Regions from separate parts of the Streptomyces spinoverrucosus genome, predicted to be linked through region 1. Evidence: riboswitches for the same ligand, from Rfam matches in the RefSeq annotation. Region 1 holds a riboswitch; the other holds the start of a gene.
What was found. Region 1 has a riboswitch for glycine ahead of gcvT (glycine cleavage system aminomethyltransferase GcvT). Riboswitches for the same ligand answer to the same signal wherever they lie in the genome.
Positions count from the first base shown of each region.

Region 2: it holds a riboswitch for glycine, as region 1 does, so the genes downstream of both, gcvP (aminomethyl-transferring glycine dehydrogenase) here and gcvT (glycine cleavage system aminomethyltransferase GcvT) in region 1, are expected to answer to the same signal.

Region 1 is NZ_JADPZX010000001.1:2,509,234-2,518,197, reverse strand. Features, by position in the region: gene I2W78_RS11195 (glycoside hydrolase family 25 protein) at 1-180, opposite strand, end outside; gene I2W78_RS11190 (L-serine ammonia-lyase) at 248-1,615, opposite strand; gene glyA (serine hydroxymethyltransferase) at 1,704-2,966, opposite strand; gene gcvH (glycine cleavage system protein GcvH) at 2,981-3,358, opposite strand; gene gcvT (glycine cleavage system aminomethyltransferase GcvT) at 3,467-4,585, opposite strand; glycine riboswitch at 4,620-4,735, opposite strand; glycine riboswitch at 4,736-4,835, opposite strand; gene I2W78_RS11170 (AAA family ATPase) at 5,016-5,684, shown strand; gene I2W78_RS11165 (enhanced serine sensitivity protein SseB) at 5,761-6,540, shown strand; gene I2W78_RS11160 (enhanced serine sensitivity protein SseB C-terminal domain-containing protein) at 6,693-7,490, shown strand; gene I2W78_RS11155 (ABC transporter permease) at 7,776-8,783, shown strand; gene I2W78_RS11150 (ABC transporter substrate-binding protein) at 8,854-8,964, shown strand, end outside.
Region 2 is NZ_JADPZX010000001.1:7,635,089-7,644,052, reverse strand. Features, by position in the region: gene I2W78_RS34700 (TOBE domain-containing protein) at 1-28, shown strand, start outside; gene modA (molybdate ABC transporter substrate-binding protein) at 268-1,110, shown strand; gene I2W78_RS34690 (ABC transporter permease) at 1,107-1,934, shown strand; partial or broken gene I2W78_RS34685 (ABC transporter ATP-binding protein) at 2,455-3,542, shown strand; gene gcvP (aminomethyl-transferring glycine dehydrogenase) at 3,605-6,490, opposite strand; glycine riboswitch at 6,666-6,761, opposite strand; gene I2W78_RS34675 (PRC-barrel domain-containing protein) at 6,875-7,246, shown strand; partial or broken gene I2W78_RS34670 (DNA polymerase IV) at 7,168-8,606, opposite strand; gene I2W78_RS34665 (MerR family transcriptional regulator) at 8,673-8,964, opposite strand, start outside.

The sequences.
Region 1 (8,964 bases):
CGGCCAGAGGAAGTGGTAGAAGCCGACGACGAGTCCGGCGTCCCGGCCGCGCTTGGTCTGGGCGGCCAGTTTCGGGTTGACGTAGGAACGGCCCTCCGTCGCCTTGACGAAGACGAAGGAGAGGCCGTCGGTGTCGTAGGTGGTGGACTGGTAGGAGCTGACGTCGATGCCACGCAACATGGGGACTCCCGGATGTGGCTGTGGGGGACGGGAGTTGATGATTCCCCTTCGCTGCGTCGCGAACGCCTCAGCACTCGATGATGTTCACCGCCAGCCCACCCCGGGCCGTCTCCTTGTACTTCACGCTCATGTCGGCGCCGGTGTCCTTCATCGTCTTGATGACCTTGTCCAGCGACACCTTGTGGCTGCCGTCGCCGCGCATCGCCATCCGTGCCGCCGTGACCGCCTTCACCGCGGCCATGCCGTTGCGTTCGATGCAGGGGATCTGGACCAGGCCGCCGACCGGGTCGCAGGTGAGGCCGAGGTTGTGTTCCATGCCGATCTCGGCGGCGTTCTCCACCTGCTCCGGGCTGCCGCCCAGGACCTCAGCCAGCGCGCCCGCCGCCATCGAGCACGCGGAGCCGACCTCGCCCTGGCAGCCGACCTCGGCGCCGGAGATGGAGGCGTTCTCCTTGAAGAGCATGCCGATCGCGCCCGCGGCCAGAAGGAACCTCACCACGCCCTCCTCGTCCGCGCCGGGGACGAAGTTGATGTAGTAGTGCAGGACCGCCGGGATGATGCCCGCCGCGCCGTTCGTCGGGGCGGTCACCACCCGGCCGCCGGCCGCGTTCTCCTCGTTCACCGCCATCGCGTAGAGCGTGATCCACTCCATGGCGAGCGCCTGCGGGTCGCCCTCGGAGCGCAGCTTGCGTGCGGTGTTCGCGGCGCGGCGGCGCACCTTCAGCCCGCCCGGCAGGATGCCCTCTCGGGTCATGCCGCGGCGCACGCACGCCTGCATCACCCGCCAGATGTCCAGCAGTCCGGCGCGTATCTCCTCCTCGGTGCGCCAGGCGCGCTCGTTCTCCAGCATCAGGGCGGAGATCGACAGGCCCGTCTCCTTCGTCAGGCGCAGCAGCTCGTCGCCCGTGCGGAAGGGGTACTTCAGGACCGTGTCGTCCAGCTTGATGCGGTCGGCGCCGACGGCCTCCTCGTCGACGACGAATCCGCCGCCCACCGAGTAGTACGTCTTGGTCAGCAGCTCCGCCCCGGAGGCGTCGTACGCCCACAGGGTCATGCCGTTCGCGTGGTAGGGGAGGGCTTTACGGCGGTGCAGTTTCAGGTCCGCGTCGAAGTCGAAGGCGATCTCGTGCTCGCCGAGGACCTTCAGCCGGCCGGCGGTCCTGATCGCCTCCACCCGCTCGTCGGCGGTCTCCACGTCCACCGTGCGTGGCGAGTCGCCCTCCAGGCCGAGCAGCACCGCCTTGGGCGTGCCGTGCCCGTGTCCGGTCGCGCCCAGGGAGCCGTACAGCTCGACGCGCAGCGAGGCCACGGAGCCCAGCAGCTCCTCGCCGCGCAGCCGGCGGGCGAACATACGGGCCGCGCGCATCGGGCCGACTGTGTGGGAGCTGGACGGGCCGATGCCGATCGAGAACAGGTCGAAGACCGAGATGGCCACGGTGACTCCTCAGGGCAGGGGTGGTGCGGTGGGCTCCACGCCGGTGTGGAGCCCACGGTCGAGCTACTTGTTCAGGACTTGTGCGGGACTACTTGTTCAGGCCCGGGTACAGCGGGTGCCTGTCGGCGAGCGCCTTGACCCGTGCCTTCAGCGCCTCCGCGTCGTACGACGGCTTCAGCGCCTCGGCGATCACGTCCGCGACCTCGGCGAAGTCCTCGGCCGTGAAGCCGCGGGTGGCCAGCGCGGGCGTGCCGATCCGCAGCCCGGACGTGACCATCGGCGGGCGCGGGTCGTTCGGGATCGCGTTGCGGTTGACCGTGATGCCGACCTCGTGGAGCCGGTCCTCGGCCTGCTGGCCGTCCAGGTCGGAGTTGCGCAGGTCGACCAGGACCAGGTGGACGTCCGTGCCGCCGGAGAGCACGTCCACGCCCACCGCCTTCACGTCGTCCCGCACCAGCCGCTCGGCGAGGATGCGCGCGCCTTCCAGGGTACGGCGCTGGCGCTCCTTGAAGTCCTCCGAGGCCGCGACCTTGAAGGCCACCGCCTTCGCGGCGACCACATGCTCCAGCGGGCCACCCTGCTGACCGGGGAAGACCGCGGAGTTGATCTTCTTGGCGAGTTCGGCCGTGGACAGGATCACACCGCCGCGCGGGCCGCCCAGCGTCTTGTGGGTCGTGGTGGTGACGACGTGTGCGTGCGGCACCGGGTTCGGGTGCAGCCCGGCCGCGACCAGACCGGCGAAGTGGGCCATGTCGACCATCAGGTACGCGCCGACCTCGTCCGCGATCCGGCGGAAGGCGGCGAAGTCCAGCTGCCGGGGGTAGGCCGACCAGCCGGCGACGATCAGCTTCGGCTTGTTCTCCTTGGCGAGGCGCTCGACCTCGGCCATGTCGACCAGGCCGTCCTCGCCGACGTGGTAGGCGACCACGTTGTAGAGCTTGCCGGAGAAGTTGATCTTCATGCCGTGGGTCAGGTGCCCGCCGTGCGCGAGGTTCAGGCCCATGATCGTGTCGCCGGGCTTGAGCAGCGCGAACATCGCGGCCGCGTTGGCCTGCGCGCCCGAGTGCGGCTGGACGTTGGCGTGCTCGGCGCCGAACAGCTCCTTGACGCGGTCGATCGCGATCTGCTCGACCACGTCGACGTGCTCGCAGCCGCCGTAGTAGCGGCGGCCGGGGTAGCCCTCGGCGTACTTGTTGGTCAGGACCGAGCCCTGCGCCTCCATGACCGCGACCGGGGCGAAGTTCTCCGAGGCGATCATTTCGAGGGTGGACTGCTGGCGGTGCAGCTCGGCGTCGACGGCGGCCGCGACGGCCGGGTCGAGCTCGTGCAGGGGGGTGTTCAGGACGGACATGTGGCTACGACTCCTCAGCCGGCGGTGTGGGCGGCGTACTCGTCGGCGGAGAGCAGGTCGGCCGGCTCCTGAGCGATACGCACCTTGAACAGCCAGCCGCCCTCGAAGGGAGCGGAGTTCACCAGGGACGGGTCGTTCACCACGTCCTCGTTGACCTCGGTGACCTCACCGGTGACCGGGGAGTACAGGTCGCTGACCGACTTGGTCGACTCCAGCTCGCCGCAGGTCTCGCCCGCGGTCACCTGGGAGCCCACCTCGGGGAGCTGGGCGTAGACGACGTCACCGAGCGCGTTCGCCGCGAACTCGGTGATGCCGACCGTCGCGACGCCGTCCTCGGCGGTCGACAGCCACTCGTGCTCCTTGCTGTAGCGCAGCTGCTGGGGGTTGCTCATGGCCTGAATTCTCCTGTACGCGCGGGAGTGCTGGTGAATGGGGGACTGCTGGAACTACGTGTGAGCAGGCAAAATGTGCGCCGGGTCACGCGGACCCGAGCCCAGTGTCTACTTCTGGCGCTTGTAGAACGGCAGCGCCACGACCTCGTACGGCTCGTGGGTGCCCCGGATGTCCACACCGACGCCCGGCGTGCCCGGCGCCGCGTGCGCGGCGTCGACGTACGCCATCGCGATCGGCTTGCCCAGCGTGGGGGAGGGGGCGCCGGAGGTGACCTCGCCGATCACCTCGCCGCCGGCGACCACGGCGTACCCGGCGCGCGGCACCCGACGGCCCTCGGCGACCAGGCCGACCAGGACGCGCGGGGGGTTCTCCTGAGCGCGGGAGGCCGCCTCGCGCAGCGCCTCGCGCCCCACGAAGTCGCCCTCCTTCTCGAACTTCACCACCCGGCCGAGCCCGGCGTCGAAGGGGGTGAGGGACGTGGACAGCTCATTCCCGTACAGCGGCATGCCCGCCTCCAGGCGCAGCGTGTCCCGGCAGGACAGCCCGCACGGGACCAGGCCGACGCCGGCGCCCGCCTCGGTCAGCGCCTCCCACAGCGCGACGGCGTGCTCCGGCTTCACGAACAGCTCGAAGCCGTCCTCGCCGGTGTAGCCGGTGCGCGCGATCAGCGCCGGCACGCCCGCGACGGTGCCGGGCAGGCCGGCGTAGTACTTCAGGCCGTCGAGGTCGGCGTCGGTGAGCTGCTTGAGGATGCCGGGGGACTCGGGTCCCTGGACGGCGAGCAGGGCGTAGGCGTCCCGGTCGTCGCGGACGGCGGCGTCGAACCCGTCGGCCCGCTCGGTCAGCGCGTCCAGCACGACCTGGGCGTTGGAGGCGTTCGCCACGACCATGTACTCGGTCTCGCCGAGCCGGTAGACGATCAGGTCGTCGAGGATGCCGCCGTCGGCCCGGCAGATCATGGTGTAGCGGGCGCGGCCGACCTTGACGCCCCCGATGTTGCCGACCAGCGCGTAGTCCAGCAGGGCGGCGGCCTGGGGGCCGGTGACGGTGATCTCGCCCATGTGCGACAGGTCGAACAGCCCGGCCTTCGTGCGCACCGCGAGGTGCTCGTCGCGCTCGGAGCCGTAGCGCAGGGGCATGTCCCAGCCGGCGAAGTCGGTCATGGTCGCGCCCAGCGAGCGATGCAGGGCATCGAGCGCGGTACGACGGAGTGCGGTACTGCTCATCGGTCGGTCTCCCAAGGCATGACGGCGAGGTCGTTCCTCCCCATCTGTCATCGGAACCTGAGAGGTTCGCCATGACCACCCGTACGCGCGGGGTCACGGCTTGCACCTTGGGTGGAGCCACTGCGGCAGCGGCCCGCTTTTCAGATGTGCCTCGCCCGCGCGGTAACGGGGCCTGAGAGATTCAAGGGAGGGACTTGCTCCTTCGGCGCCCCAGTCACGTCGTGCCTGGGAACTCTCCCGCGCGGATTCAAACGGCCGGTATGCAGTTGGCGCGCACATCATTGCACGCATCGCCGGATCGCGGCAGGCCGCGATCTGTAACCGGTCTGTGGCAGCACGCGTACGAAAATGCGAGACAGTGGGGATTACCTTCTCTTTACACTCGACGGGGATGGGAACTCGTGAACCGCCCCAGGGGAGGACGATCACGGTGAACAGGACCACGGCCTACGCGACCACCACGGGCCTCGCGCTGCCCAAGCAGCCGACCGCCCCGGCCCGGGACGCGTGCGCCCCGCTGCCGTTCCCCGTGGTCCGCGACCTGCGCGACCGTGCGGGCCGCAGCCCGCACGCCCTGCTCTTCGGCCCGCACGACCTCGTCGTGATCACCGGCCTGCCCGGCAGCGGCAAGTCCACCCTCATGCGGCGCGCGGTCCGCGCCAGGCGCATCGACTCCCAGGACACCCGCGACCGCTGGGACCGCCGTACGCCGAGCCGGCTGCCGTACGCGGTGTACCGCCCCTTGGTCCGCCTCGCGCACTACGCCGGACTGCGCCGCGCCCTGCGCACCGGCGAGGGCGTCGTCGTCCACGACTGCGGTACGCAGGCCTGGGTGCGCGCCTGGCTGGCCCACGAGGCCCGCCGCCGCGGCGGCACGCTCCACCTGCTGATGCTCGACGTCACCCCCGAGCAGGCCCTGGCCGGCCAGCGCGAGCGCGGCCGCGGCGTCTCGCGGTACGCGTTCCTGCGCCACCGCCGCGCCGCCTCCCGCCTGCTGCGCCGCGTCGAGCGGGGCGACCTGCCCCGTGGCTGCGGCGCCGCGATCCTGCTCGACCGCGCGGCGGCGGACGCCCTGCGCAGAATCGGCTTCACGGGCTGACGCGGCGAGCCGGCCCGACCGGCGGCGGGATAGCCTTTTCAGCCGGCAGCACTGGTTCGGAGCAGGCGGTAGGCAGATGGATTTCCCGGGGGACTTTCCGGCGCAGGCGCACCCCCATCCGCACGGCGGATGGCCCGGCAACGAGCTGGAGGAGGTGCTGTCGGCCTCCCTCGGCGTCCCGTCGGCCGGCGGCCGCATCGTCGAGGTGCTCGGCCGCAGCTTCGTGTGGGTGCCGCTGCCGGGCGGCGGCGGCCCGCACAGCGGCCCCCTCGACCTGCCCGGCATGGAGATCGACGGCCAGGCCTACGTCCCGGTCTTCACCTCCGAGGAACAGTTCCGCCGGGTCGTCGGCCCCCACATGTCGTACACCATCGCCCCCGCCGTCGAGTTCGCCCGTGGCCTGCCCCCGCAGGCGGGCATCGCGCTGAACCCCGGCGGCGTGGTCGGCATCCCGCTCCCGCCGGCGGCGGTCGCCGAACTCGGCCGCGCCGGCCGCACCCCCCTCGACGGCACCGCGAGCGGCGGCCGGGCCCGCCTGTTCGAACCCGACTGGCAGGACGACCCGGTCGACTTCCTCACGGCGGCGGCCACGGAGTTCGAGGCGATCGGCGTGGTCACCACGGCCCGCCGCTGCCTGGCGGCGATCGAGACGGCGGACCCGGTGATGTTCGTGGGCGTCGAACTCTCCCAGTGGGAGGGCGACCTGCGCGCCGCCCCCCTCGACGCCCTCGGCCGCGTCCTGGGCAAGGTCCCGGTGAAGTGGCCGGTCAACCTGGTGCTGATGGACGTGGCACAGGACCCGGTGGTCACCTGGATGCGGGAGCGGGTACGCCCCTTCTACCAGCGGGGCTTGTAGCCGCCGCCGAGGGCAGCGCCCGAAGGGGCGCGGGGAACTGCGCGACGAGTCACACACAACCCGCACCCGCGAGACGACACTGGGCCCCGAGCCGCTGGGCGGGCTTAAGCTAGGTGCTCAAACAAGGGGCGTTGCACGAAAGGGCGTAAAAAGTGAGCGCGAGCGGCACGGGCACCGCCGCGGCCGGCCAGGTCGAGCACATGCTGCGCCAGGTGACGCCGGGGCGCTACGACGCCTACGAGGCACTCCTGCGCGCCCTCGCGACCCCCAGCTCCGGCCAGATCTGGATGCTGCTCTGGCACGGCCAGGCCGGCAGCCCCGACGCCCAGTACGGGAACATGGAGGTCGACGGCCACGCCTACGCCCCCTGCGTCACCTCCGCCCAGGAGCTCTCCGCCAGCGGCTGGAACCGCAGTTACGAGGTCGTCGACGGAGTCGACGTCGCCCGCACCCTCTACCCCGACCACTACGGCCTCTGGCTGAACCCGCACGCCCCCGGCGGCGGCGTCGGCATCCCCTGGCTGGACCTGCGCCGCATCGCCACCGGCCTCGATCGCCAGCCCGCCGGTCCCCTGCGGCTGTCCGAACCCGGCATCCAGATCCCGCAGTTCTACGCCCTGCTGTCGCAGAACGCCCACCGCACCCCGGCCGTCCGCTCACTGCGCCGAGCCTGGGTCCAGCCCACGCTCGGGGCGCCGTATCTCGCCATCGGTCTCGATGTGTACGACACCTCGCCGCCCGCCGTGGACTCGGTGCGCGCGATGATGCAGCAGTCGATCGGCGCGGTCCCGGACGGACTTCCGGTGTCGACCGTCGCGATGTCCGACGAGTACGACCCAATCGCGATGTGGCTGCGCGCCAACGCCCGCCCCTTCTACGACCGCGAGGCCCACGCCGCCCCCGCCCAGGCGCCGGCCGCCGGGGGGTACGGCTACCCGCGCCCGTACTGAACCCCTCCGGCCTGAACCCCTCCGGCTCACCTCCGCGTTCGGGACCACGGCCGCATGGTTGCGTTCGGTAGCCGTAACTTTACGTCCGCATAACGGAACCCTGCAGACAGCATCACGGTTACGCATCCTTTCACCGTCAAGTCTGGCGACAGATCTCCAAAGCGTTGAAGACTCCCGCACCAGGGGTCTTCACCCCTGTGCACGACGGATTGAAACGGATTGAACACGCCGCTACAGCGGCATGTGCGGGCCCGGCCACCGCCGGTTGAGAGGGGTCCCTGCCAGATGACGGCACCATTGCATGACCCGACCGTGGAAGCGGCCCCGAGTGCGGCCGAGGAAGCGGCGCTGGTCAGCGGCGACGCAAAGGCCGTACAGGGACGGTCACTTGGTCGTATCGCCTGGGAGCGACTCAAACGCGACAAACTCGCCCTCGCGGGCGGCGTCGTGGTGCTCCTGCTCACCCTGGTCGCCGTGCTCGCGCCCGTGATCACAGGTCTGGTCGGACAGGACCCGGAAGCCCACCACGAGGATCTGATCGACCCGCTGTTCGGCACGCCGATCGGCTCGCTCGGTGGCATCAGCGGCGAGCACCTGCTCGGCGTCGAACCGGTCAGCGGCCGTGACATCTTCGCCCGTATCGTCTACGGCGCCCAGATCTCGCTGCTCGTGGGCTTCCTGTCCGCCCTGGTCGCCGTGGTCCTCGGCACCGTGCTGGGCATCCTCGCCGGCTTCTTCGGCGGCTGGGTCGACTCCGTCATCAGCCGGGTGATGGACGGTCTACTGGCCTTCCCGCAGCTGCTGTTCATCATCGCGCTGGTCTCCGTCATGCCGAGCAACATGCTGGGGCTGACCGGCACGGGCGTGCGGCTGTTCGTGATGATCCTCGTCATCGGCTTCTTCGGCTGGCCCTACATCGGACGCGTGGTGCGCGGCCAGACGCTCTCGCTGCGTGAGCGCGAGTACGTCGAGGCGGCCCGGTCGCTGGGCGCCGGGCGGATCTACATCCTCTTCAAGGAACTGCTGCCCAACCTGGTCGCGCCGATCATCGTCTACACGACGATGATGATCCCGACCAACATCCTCACCGAGGCCGCACTCAGCTTCCTCGGTGTGGGCGTCAAGCCGCCCACGGCCTCCTGGGGCCAGATGCTCTCGAGCGCGATCGACTACTACGACTCGGACCCCATGTACATGGTGATCCCGGGCGTGGCGATCTTCATCACCGTACTTGCGTTCAATCTCTTCGGCGACGGCGTGCGCGACGCGCTGGACCCGAAGGGCTCCCGCTGAACTGCCGTACCCCAAGCGACCCGTGGCGTACAGCACGGGGTCTCTCATCTACTCCGGAGGATCCGAGATCGTGACTACCCAACGCACCTCAGGGCGGCGCAAGCAGGCCATGGCCGCTGCCGCAGTGGTCGCCGCGCTGCTGACCACGGCGGCGTGCGGCGGCGGCGGCAACGGTGACGGC
Region 2 (8,964 bases), 5.1 Mb from region 1:
GACGAACGTACACATCGACCGCGTCTGACAACCGCCAGGCTCGCACATACAATCATCCACCCCTCCCATGCCCCGCTCATGCGATGCCACAGCAGACTTCCGGCTGGCATCTGCGTCAGTATGATCGACGCACTGGAAGAGCCCGAGCGGCCACTTCGGCCGCTTGCTCCGCAAGGCCGTCCGACCGCCTCCCCGCGAGGCCGTTCGGGCTCCTCCCCGAGTTTCGGGCTCGTCCCCGAGCAGCGAGTAGACGAGGAGTCGATCGTGATGACCCGATCCGCACGCCGGACCCACAACCCCCTTCGGGCGGCCGGCGCAGGAGCCGCGCTGCTCCTCGCCCTGACCGCCTGCTCCTCCTCGTCCGACACGTCCGCCACGTCCGCCACGGAGTCCTCCGCGCAGTCCGGCTCCTCCGCCTCGGCCGCCTCGAAGGTCTCCGGCACGGTCACCGTCTTCGCCGCCGCCTCCCTCAAGGAGAGCTTCACGAAGCTGGGCGACCAGTTCGAGCAGCAGCACCCGGGCACCGAGGTCACCTTCAGCTTCGGCGGCAGCGACTCCCTCGCCGCGAGCATCACGGGCGGGGCTCCGGCGGACGTCTTCGCGGCGGCCAGCCCCAGGACGATGAAGATCGTCACCGACGCCGGCGGCACGTCCGGCGCTCCGACCACCTTCGTCCGCAACCAGCTGGAGATCGCCACCCTGCCGGGCAACCCCGACAAGATCACCTCCCTCAAGGACCTCACCAAGTCCGGTCTGAAGGTCGTCCTCTGCGACGAGTCCGTGCCGTGCGGCGCCGCCGCGAAGAAGGCGCTGGACGCGAGCGAGCTCAAGCTCACGCCGGTGTCGTACGAGCAGGACGTGAAGAGCGCCCTGACGAAGGTCGAGCTGCAGGAGGCCGACGCCGCGGTCGTCTACAAGACCGATGTGCGGGCCGCCGGTGACAAGGTGGCGGGCGTGGACTTCCCCGAGTCGGCCGACGCCATCAACGACTACCCGATCGCCGTGCTCAAGGACGCACCCAACGCCGAGGCGGCGCAGGCCTTCATCGACCTGGTGAAGTCGGCCGACGGCCAGAAGGTGCTGACCGAGGCCGGGTTCCTGAACCCGTGAGCAGGCCTGCCGACACCTTGAAGGGCGGGCGCACGGGTCCGCGCCCACGCACGGTACCGCTGCCGTTGCTGCTCCCCGCCCTGCTGGGCCTGGCGTTCCTGCTCCTCCCGCTCATAGCCCTGCTCATTCGCACGCCGTGGAGCACCCTGCCCGACCAGCTCACGAGCCCGGGGGTCTGGCAGGCCCTCCGGCTCTCGCTGGTCTGCGCCACGGCGGCGACGGCGCTGAGCCTGGTCATCGGCGTCCCGCTGGCCTGGCTGCTGGCCCGCACGGACTTCCCCGGACGCGGCCTGGTCCGCGCCTTGGTCACCCTGCCGCTGGTCCTGCCGCCGGTGGTCGGCGGCGTGGCCCTGCTCCTCGCGTTCGGCCGCAACGGGGTGGTCGGGCAGTGGCTGGACTCGTGGTTCGGCGTCACCCTGCCGTTCACCACGACGGGCGTCGTGATCGCGGAGACGTTCGTGGCGATGCCGTTCCTCGTCATCAGCGTCGAGGGCACGCTGCGCGCCGCCGACCCCCGCTACGAGGAGGCGGCGACCACCTTGGGCGCCTCCCGCTTCACGGCGTTCCGCCGCGTCACCCTCCCGCTGATCGCCCCCGGCATCGCAGCGGGCTCGGTCCTGGCCTGGGCCCGCGCCCTCGGCGAATTCGGCGCGACGATCACCTTCGCGGGCAACTTCCCCGACCGCACCCAAACCATGCCCCTGGCGGTCTACCTGGCCCTCCAGAACGACCCAGCGGCGGCGATCGCCCTGAGCCTGGTCCTCCTCACGGTCTCGATCGCAGTCCTGGCAGCCCTACGAGACCGCTGGATGACCGCGTCATGACCCCCGATCGCAGGTGCGGGCAGTCCTGGTACCGCTGCAGCGGCAGGGGTGGGCGCAGCCACCACACCCCCGCAGCCGCGGGCAATCATCCCGCTGCGGCAACACAGACGGCCGCACCGGCACCCCGCCAACGCGGCGCCCCCACCACCCAGCCCCAGCCCCAGCCCCAGCCCCAGCCACCCCACCTGCCCCAGCCCGGAGCCGCCGCACCACGCAGCCGCAGGCAATCGTCCCGCTGCGGCAGCAGGGACGGACGCACCAGCGCCCCGGCGGCACGGCCAAGCCCCAACCGCCCAGCACCACCCCACAGCCGCCCGCGCTCGCCTCAACCACCCCACAGCCACCACACCCACGCAGCCGCGGCCAGTCGTCCCGCTACGGCAACACGGACGCACGCACCAGCACCCCGCCAACACGGCCAAGCGCCCCAACCCGCCGTCAGCACCACCCCCGGCCCACCCCCAAACCGGCCTCAGCACCACCGGCCCCACCCCACGCCCACCCCCAGGACACCCACCCCATGACCAACGTCGACGCCTCAACGCCCCCGCACCCCACCCGCCCCCACCCCGAAGGCCTGCACGCCCACCTGGTCGTCGACCACACTCCCTTCCGCCTGGACATCACCCTCACCGCCACCCCCGGCGAAGTAGTCGCCCTCCTGGGCCCCAATGGCGCAGGCAAAACCACCGCCCTCCGCGCCCTCGCCGGCCTCACCCCCCTCACCGCCGGCCACCTCCACCTCGACGGCACCGACCTGCACCACACACCCCCCGAATCCCGCCCCGTAGGCGTCGTGTTCCAGGACTACCTCCTCTTCCCCCACCTCACCGCCCTGGACAACGTCGCCTTCGGCCCCCGCTGCCACGGCGCCACCAAGCCCCAGGCCCGCGCCCAGGCAGCCGAGTGGCTGGCCCGCATGGGCCTGACCGACCACGCCACCGCCAAACCCCGCCAACTCTCCGGCGGACAGGCCCAACGCGTAGCCCTGGCGCGTGCCCTGGCCACCCATCCCCGCCTCCTCCTCCTGGACGAGCCACTCGCCGCCCTCGACGCCCGCACCCGCCTGGAGGTCCGCGCCCAACTCCGCCGCCACCTGGCCGACTTCGAGGCGGTGGCCGTACTCGTCACCCACGACCCCCTGGACGCCATGGTCCTGGCCGACCGCCTGGTCGTCATCGAGCACGGCAGCGTCGTCCAGGAAGGCACCCCCGCCGAGATCGCCCGCCGCCCCCGCACCGACTACGTGGCCCAACTCGTCGGCCTCAACCTCTACAAGGGCACCGCCGAAGGCCACACCGTCCACCTCGAAGCCGGCCCCGCCCTCACCACCACCGAGGACCTCAAAGGCCCGGTCTTCGTCGCCTTCCCCCGAGCGCGGTCACCCTCTACCGCGACCGCCCCACCACCTCCAGCGCACGCAACCTCTGGCGCTGCGAGGTCACCGGCCTGGAAACCCACGGCGACCAGATCCGCGCCGCCCTCACCGGCGAACTCCCACTCACCGCCGACCTCACCACAGTCGCCGCCGCCGAACTCGACCTGCACCCCGGCGCCCCCGTCTGGGCCACGGTCAAGGCCACCCAGACACACGCCTACCCCGCCTGAAACCCAACGAGGGCCCCCACAAAGGGAGCCCTCGTCCACTACGGCCGGCCTACGCCGCCGCCTCAGTCCTCGTACGCGTCCAACGGCGGGCAGGAGCACACCAGGTTCCGGTCACCGAACGCCTGGTCGATCCGCCGCACCGGCGGCCAGTACTTGTCGGCAACCGACACCCCGTCCGGGAACACGGCCTCCTCACGCGAGTACACGTGCTTCCACTCACCACCCAGCACGGCGGCGGTGTGCGGAGCATTCCGCAGCGGGTTGTCGTCGGCCGGCCACTCCCCCGCCCCGACCTTCTCGATCTCCGCCCGAATCGCGATCATCGCCTCGCAGAACCGGTCGAGTTCGGTCAGGTCCTCGGACTCGGTCGGCTCGATCATCAGCGTCCCGGCCACCGGGAACGACATCGTCGGCGCATGGAAGCCGTAGTCGATCAGCCGCTTGGCCACGTCGTCGACGCTCACCCCCGTCGCCTTGGTCAGCGGCCGCAGATCGATGATGCACTCGTGCGCGACCAGCCCGCCCGGACCGGTGTACAGCACGGGGTAGTGCGGCTCCAGCCGCTTGGCGATGTAGTTGGCGCTCAGCACGGCCACCTGCGTGGCCCGCTTCAGCCCCTCGCCGCCCATGAGCCGCACATAGGCCCACGAGATCGGCAGAATCCCCGCCGAACCCCACGGCGCGGCCGAGATAGGCCCGACCCCGGTCTCCGGCCCGGCCGCGGGCTGCAGGGGGTGGTTCGGCAGATACGGCGCCAGGTGCGACCGTACGGCCACCGGACCGACGCCCGGGCCACCGCCGCCGTGCGGGATACAGAACGTCTTGTGCAGGTTGAGGTGGGACACATCGCCACCGAAGTGCCCCGGCTTCGCGAGCCCGACCAGGGCGTTGAGGTTGGCCCCGTCGACGTACACCTGCCCACCGGCGTCGTGCACCTGCGCGCAGATGTCGGCGACATGCTCCTCGAACACACCATGCGTGGAGGGGTACGTGATCATCAGCACCGCCAGCTCGTCACGGTACTGCTCGATCTTCGCCCGCAGGTCCCGGACGTCGATCTCCCCGTCCTCGGCGGTCTTCACCACGACGACCCTCATGCCGGCCATGACGGCGCTCGCGGCGTTCGTGCCGTGCGCGGACGACGGGATCAGGCACACGGTCCGCTGCTCGTCGCCGTTCGCCCGGTGGTACCCGCGCACGGCGAGCAGCCCGGCCAGCTCACCCTGCGACCCGGCGTTGGGCTGCAGCGACACCTTGTCGTAGCCGGTGACCTCCGCGAGACGTTCCTCCAGCTCCCGAATGAGCGTCAGGTACCCCTGGGCCTGCTCGGCGGGCGCGAAGGGGTGCAGTTGCCCGAACTCCGGCCAGGTGACCGGCTCCATCTCCGTGGTCGCGTTGAGCTTCATGGTGCAGGAGCCCAGCGGGATCATGCCCCGGTCGAGCGCGTAGTCGCGGTCGGCGAGCCGACGCAGGTAGCGCAGCATCGCGGTCTCGGAGCGGTGCTGATGGAAGACCGGGTGGGTCAGGTAGTCGTCGGTGCGCAGCAGTCCGCCGGGCAGCGACTCCGCCGTGACATCGTCCAGCGCCTCGATGTCCCCCTCGACACCGAACGCCGTCCATACGGCGGCCAGTTGGGCCCGGTTGGTGGTCTCGTCGCAGGCCATGGAGACGTGGTCGGCGTCGACGAGCCGCAGGTTGACACCGTTCTGGCGCGCGGCGGCGACGACCTCGGCCGCCCGCCCCGGCACCCGCGCGGTGACGGTGTCGAAGTAGGCGTCGTGGACGATCTCGACGCCGCCGTTGCGCAGACCCGCGGCGAGGATCGTGGCGTACCGGTGCGTGCGCCGCGCGATGGCCTTCAGCCCCTCGGGCCCGTGGTACACGGCGTACATCCCGGCCATCACGGCGAGCAGCACCTGCGCGGTGCAGATGTTGCTGGTCGCCCTCTCCCGCCGGATGTGCTGCTCACGCGTCTGCAACGCCAGCCGGTACGCCTTGTTGCCGTCGGCGTCGACGGACACGCCCACGAGCCGCCCGGGCAGGCTGCGCGCGAACTTCTCCTGCACCGCCATGTAACCGGCGTGCGGCCCACCGAAGCCCATCGGCACACCGAACCGCTGCGTCGTACCGACCGCGATGTCCGCGCCCAGCTCACCCGGCGACTTCAGCAGCGCCAGCGCCAGCAGATCGGCGGCGACGGTGACGAGCGCGCCCAGTTCGTGCGCCTGGTCGATGACCGCCTTGATGTCGCGTACGGCCCCGGAGGCGCCCGGGTACTGGATCAGCACGCCGTTGATCTCACGCCCGGCGACCTCGGCCGGGATGCCCTCGCCGAGGTCGGCGACGACGACCTCGACGCCGGTCGGCTCGGCGCGGGTCTGGATCACGGCGATGGTCTGCGGCAGCACGTCCGCGTCGACCAGGAACAGGCCCTTCTTGTTCTTGCCCATGCGCCGGGACAGCGCCATCGCCTCGGCCGCGGCCGTGCCCTCGTCCAGCAGGGAGGCACCGGAGGTCGGCAACCCGGTGAGGTCGGCGACCACGGTCTGGAAGTTCAGCAGCGCCTCCAGCCGGCCCTGCGAGATCTCCGGCTGGTACGGGGTGTACGCCGTGTACCAGGCCGGGTTCTCCATGACGTTGCGCAGGATGACGGGCGGGGTGAACGTCCCGTAGTACCCGAGCCCGATCATGGAGCCCAGGACCTGGTTGCCGTCGGCCAGGGAGCGCAGCTCGCGCAGCACCTCGGCCTCGGTGCGCGCGCCCGGCAGGTCCAGGGCGTCGGCGTTCTTGATCACATCCGGTACCGCCGCGGCGGTGAGCTCGTCGAGCGAGCCGTAGCCGACCTGCGCGAGCATCTTCGCCCGCGCCTCCTGGTCGGGCCCGATGTGGCGCTGCTCGAAGGGTGTGCCCTGTTCGAGCTCGGAGAGCGGAATGCGCTGGGCGGTCATTGCGGAGGCCTCCTGGTCTGACGCGACCTTCGAGGGGCACCACGGCACGGGTGCCCCGACGGCCTCCCCCTCTGTCATCTCAACCTGAGAGCTTCACCGGCCGCCCTGCGGACGCCCGGCTTGCACCGTCGGTGAGAGCGGAAGCCGTGACACCCGCTCTGCTTTCCAGAGTGACCTCGTCCGTGCGGTACGTGGGCCTGAGAGATTCCGGGGAGGATTTGCTCCTTCGGCGCCTCCGGTGATCTCCGGAGGACTCTCCCGCACGGGGTCAGCAGCCGTTGCCAGACTACCAGCGAGGTCAACGCCAGGACCTTCGAGTGGCCGCGTTCCCCATTGTGCTCTTTCGTAGTGCTTACGAATGTGGTGCGAGCAAGTGGAGGGCCCGTGCAGACCGACATCGATCCGCGCAACCTGATCGGCCGCAAGGCCTTCGACCGCAACGGCACCAAAATAGGCACCATCGACGAGGTCTACCTCGACGACGCGACCGGCGTTCCGGAGTGGGCCGCCATACGTACCGGCCTGTTCAGCAGGGACGCCTTCGTCCCATTGGAGCCGAGCCGACTGGTCGAAGGCAGCCTGCACGTCCCCTTCGACCGGGCCCTGATCAAGGACGCCCCCGACTTCGGCGTCGGCCGCCACCTCTCCCCGGAACAGGAACTGCAGCTCTACCACCACTACGGCCTCGACGTGGCCGCCCCGCCCAGGTTCCCGGACCGCGACTTCGGCAAGCTGGCGGGCTCGGACGAGACGTGACCCCGAAGGCTCAACCCTGGAGCTCGGGTCTTCGCGCCACCAGTGGCAGCGGATCCGCAGGCTCCAGCGCGGGATCGTCGATCAGGAAGGTCCGCACCCGCCCGGGCTCCGAGTCGGGCGTCTCGAACCGCACGGTCACTCTGCCCAGCCCGCTGCCCTGCACCCACCCGTGCCCGTACTCGGCGTGCCGCACATCGTGCCCGGCAGCCCACCGCCGCTCGACGGGCTCGACCTCCTCCGGCACTGGCTCGTCCGCCACGTCCTCCGTCGCCCCCTCGGCCCGCTCCCCCGCCGCCTGCGCGAACAGGTCCTCCTGCGTGTAGTCGGCCAGCCCGCTCACCCCCACCCCCAGCAGCCGCACACCCCCTGTCGTGTCCACGGACTCCAGCAGCCGCGCCGCGGCCTCCCGCACCACCGCCGGATCGTCCGTGGGCCCACGGAGCGTCTCGGACCGGGTCAGCGTCGAGAAGTCGTACCGCCGCACCTTCAGTACGATCGTCCGCCCCGACAGCCCGGCCCCGCGCAGCCGCCGCACGCACCGGTCCGCGAGCCGCTGCACCTCCAGCCCGACCCGGACCCGGTCGTGGATGTCCACGTCATACGTGTCCTCGACCGACACGGACTTCGCCTCCCGCTCGGCGACCACCGGCCGGTCGTCGCGGGCCAGCGCCATGGCATACAGGGCGTGCCCGTGGGCCTTCCCCAGCAGCCGTACGAGCTCGTCCTCGCCCGCCTCGGCGATCTCGTCGACCGTGGTGATCCCGGCCCGCCGCAGATGGTCGCCCGTCGCGGGCCCCACCCCCGGCAGCGTCCGCACCGGCATCGGCCCCAGCAGTGCCCGCTCGGTGCCCGGCTCGATCAGCACCAGCCCGTCCGGTTTGGCCTGCTCGGAGGCGATCTTCGCGAGCATCTTGGAGGCGGCGAGCCCGACGGACCCGGTGAGCCTGGTGACGGCCCGGATGTCGGCCCGCAGCTTGACGCCCGCCAGCCGCGCCGACTCCTGGTCCCAGGCCGCCCCACCGGCCTCCAGATCCACGAACGCTTCGTCCAGGCTCAGGGGCTCCACCAGCGGCGACAGCGCCCGCAGCAGGCTCATCACCTGCTCACTGATCGTCCGGTAGAACCCGAAGCGCGGCACGAGATACGCGGCGTTGGGCGCGAGCCGGCGCGCCTGGCCCATGGGCATCGCCGAATGCACCCCGAACACCCGGGCCTCGTACGAGCAGGTCGCCACCACCCCGCGCGGCCCGAGCCCACCCACGATCACGGCTTTCCCGCGCAGGCTCGGCTTGGATGCCTGCTCCACCGAGGCGAAGAAGGCATCCATGTCGAGATGCAGGATCGTGGGCGCTGTTCTCACATGTCCGATGCTGCCTCACGCCACTGACAATGCCCCCAGGCCTGCGGAACAGCCGTGCGAAGGACTTCAGACGGCCCGGTTGCGCCGTCGCGCCAGTTCGTCCGCCGGATTGTTCCCGACAAGCGTCTCACCGGTGTCGATGCGCTCTCCGTGCAGCTGCGACAGGGCACTCTCGACGTCCCGCCACACCACACCGACGGCGATCCCGAAGATCCCCTGACCGCCCTGAAGCAGCGCGTGGACCTCGTCGGGCGAGGTGCACTCGTAGACGGTGGCACCATCACTCATCAGCGTCATCCGCTCAAGGTCCCGGAAGCCACGTTCCCGCAGATGCTGGACGGCGGTGCGGATGTTCTGC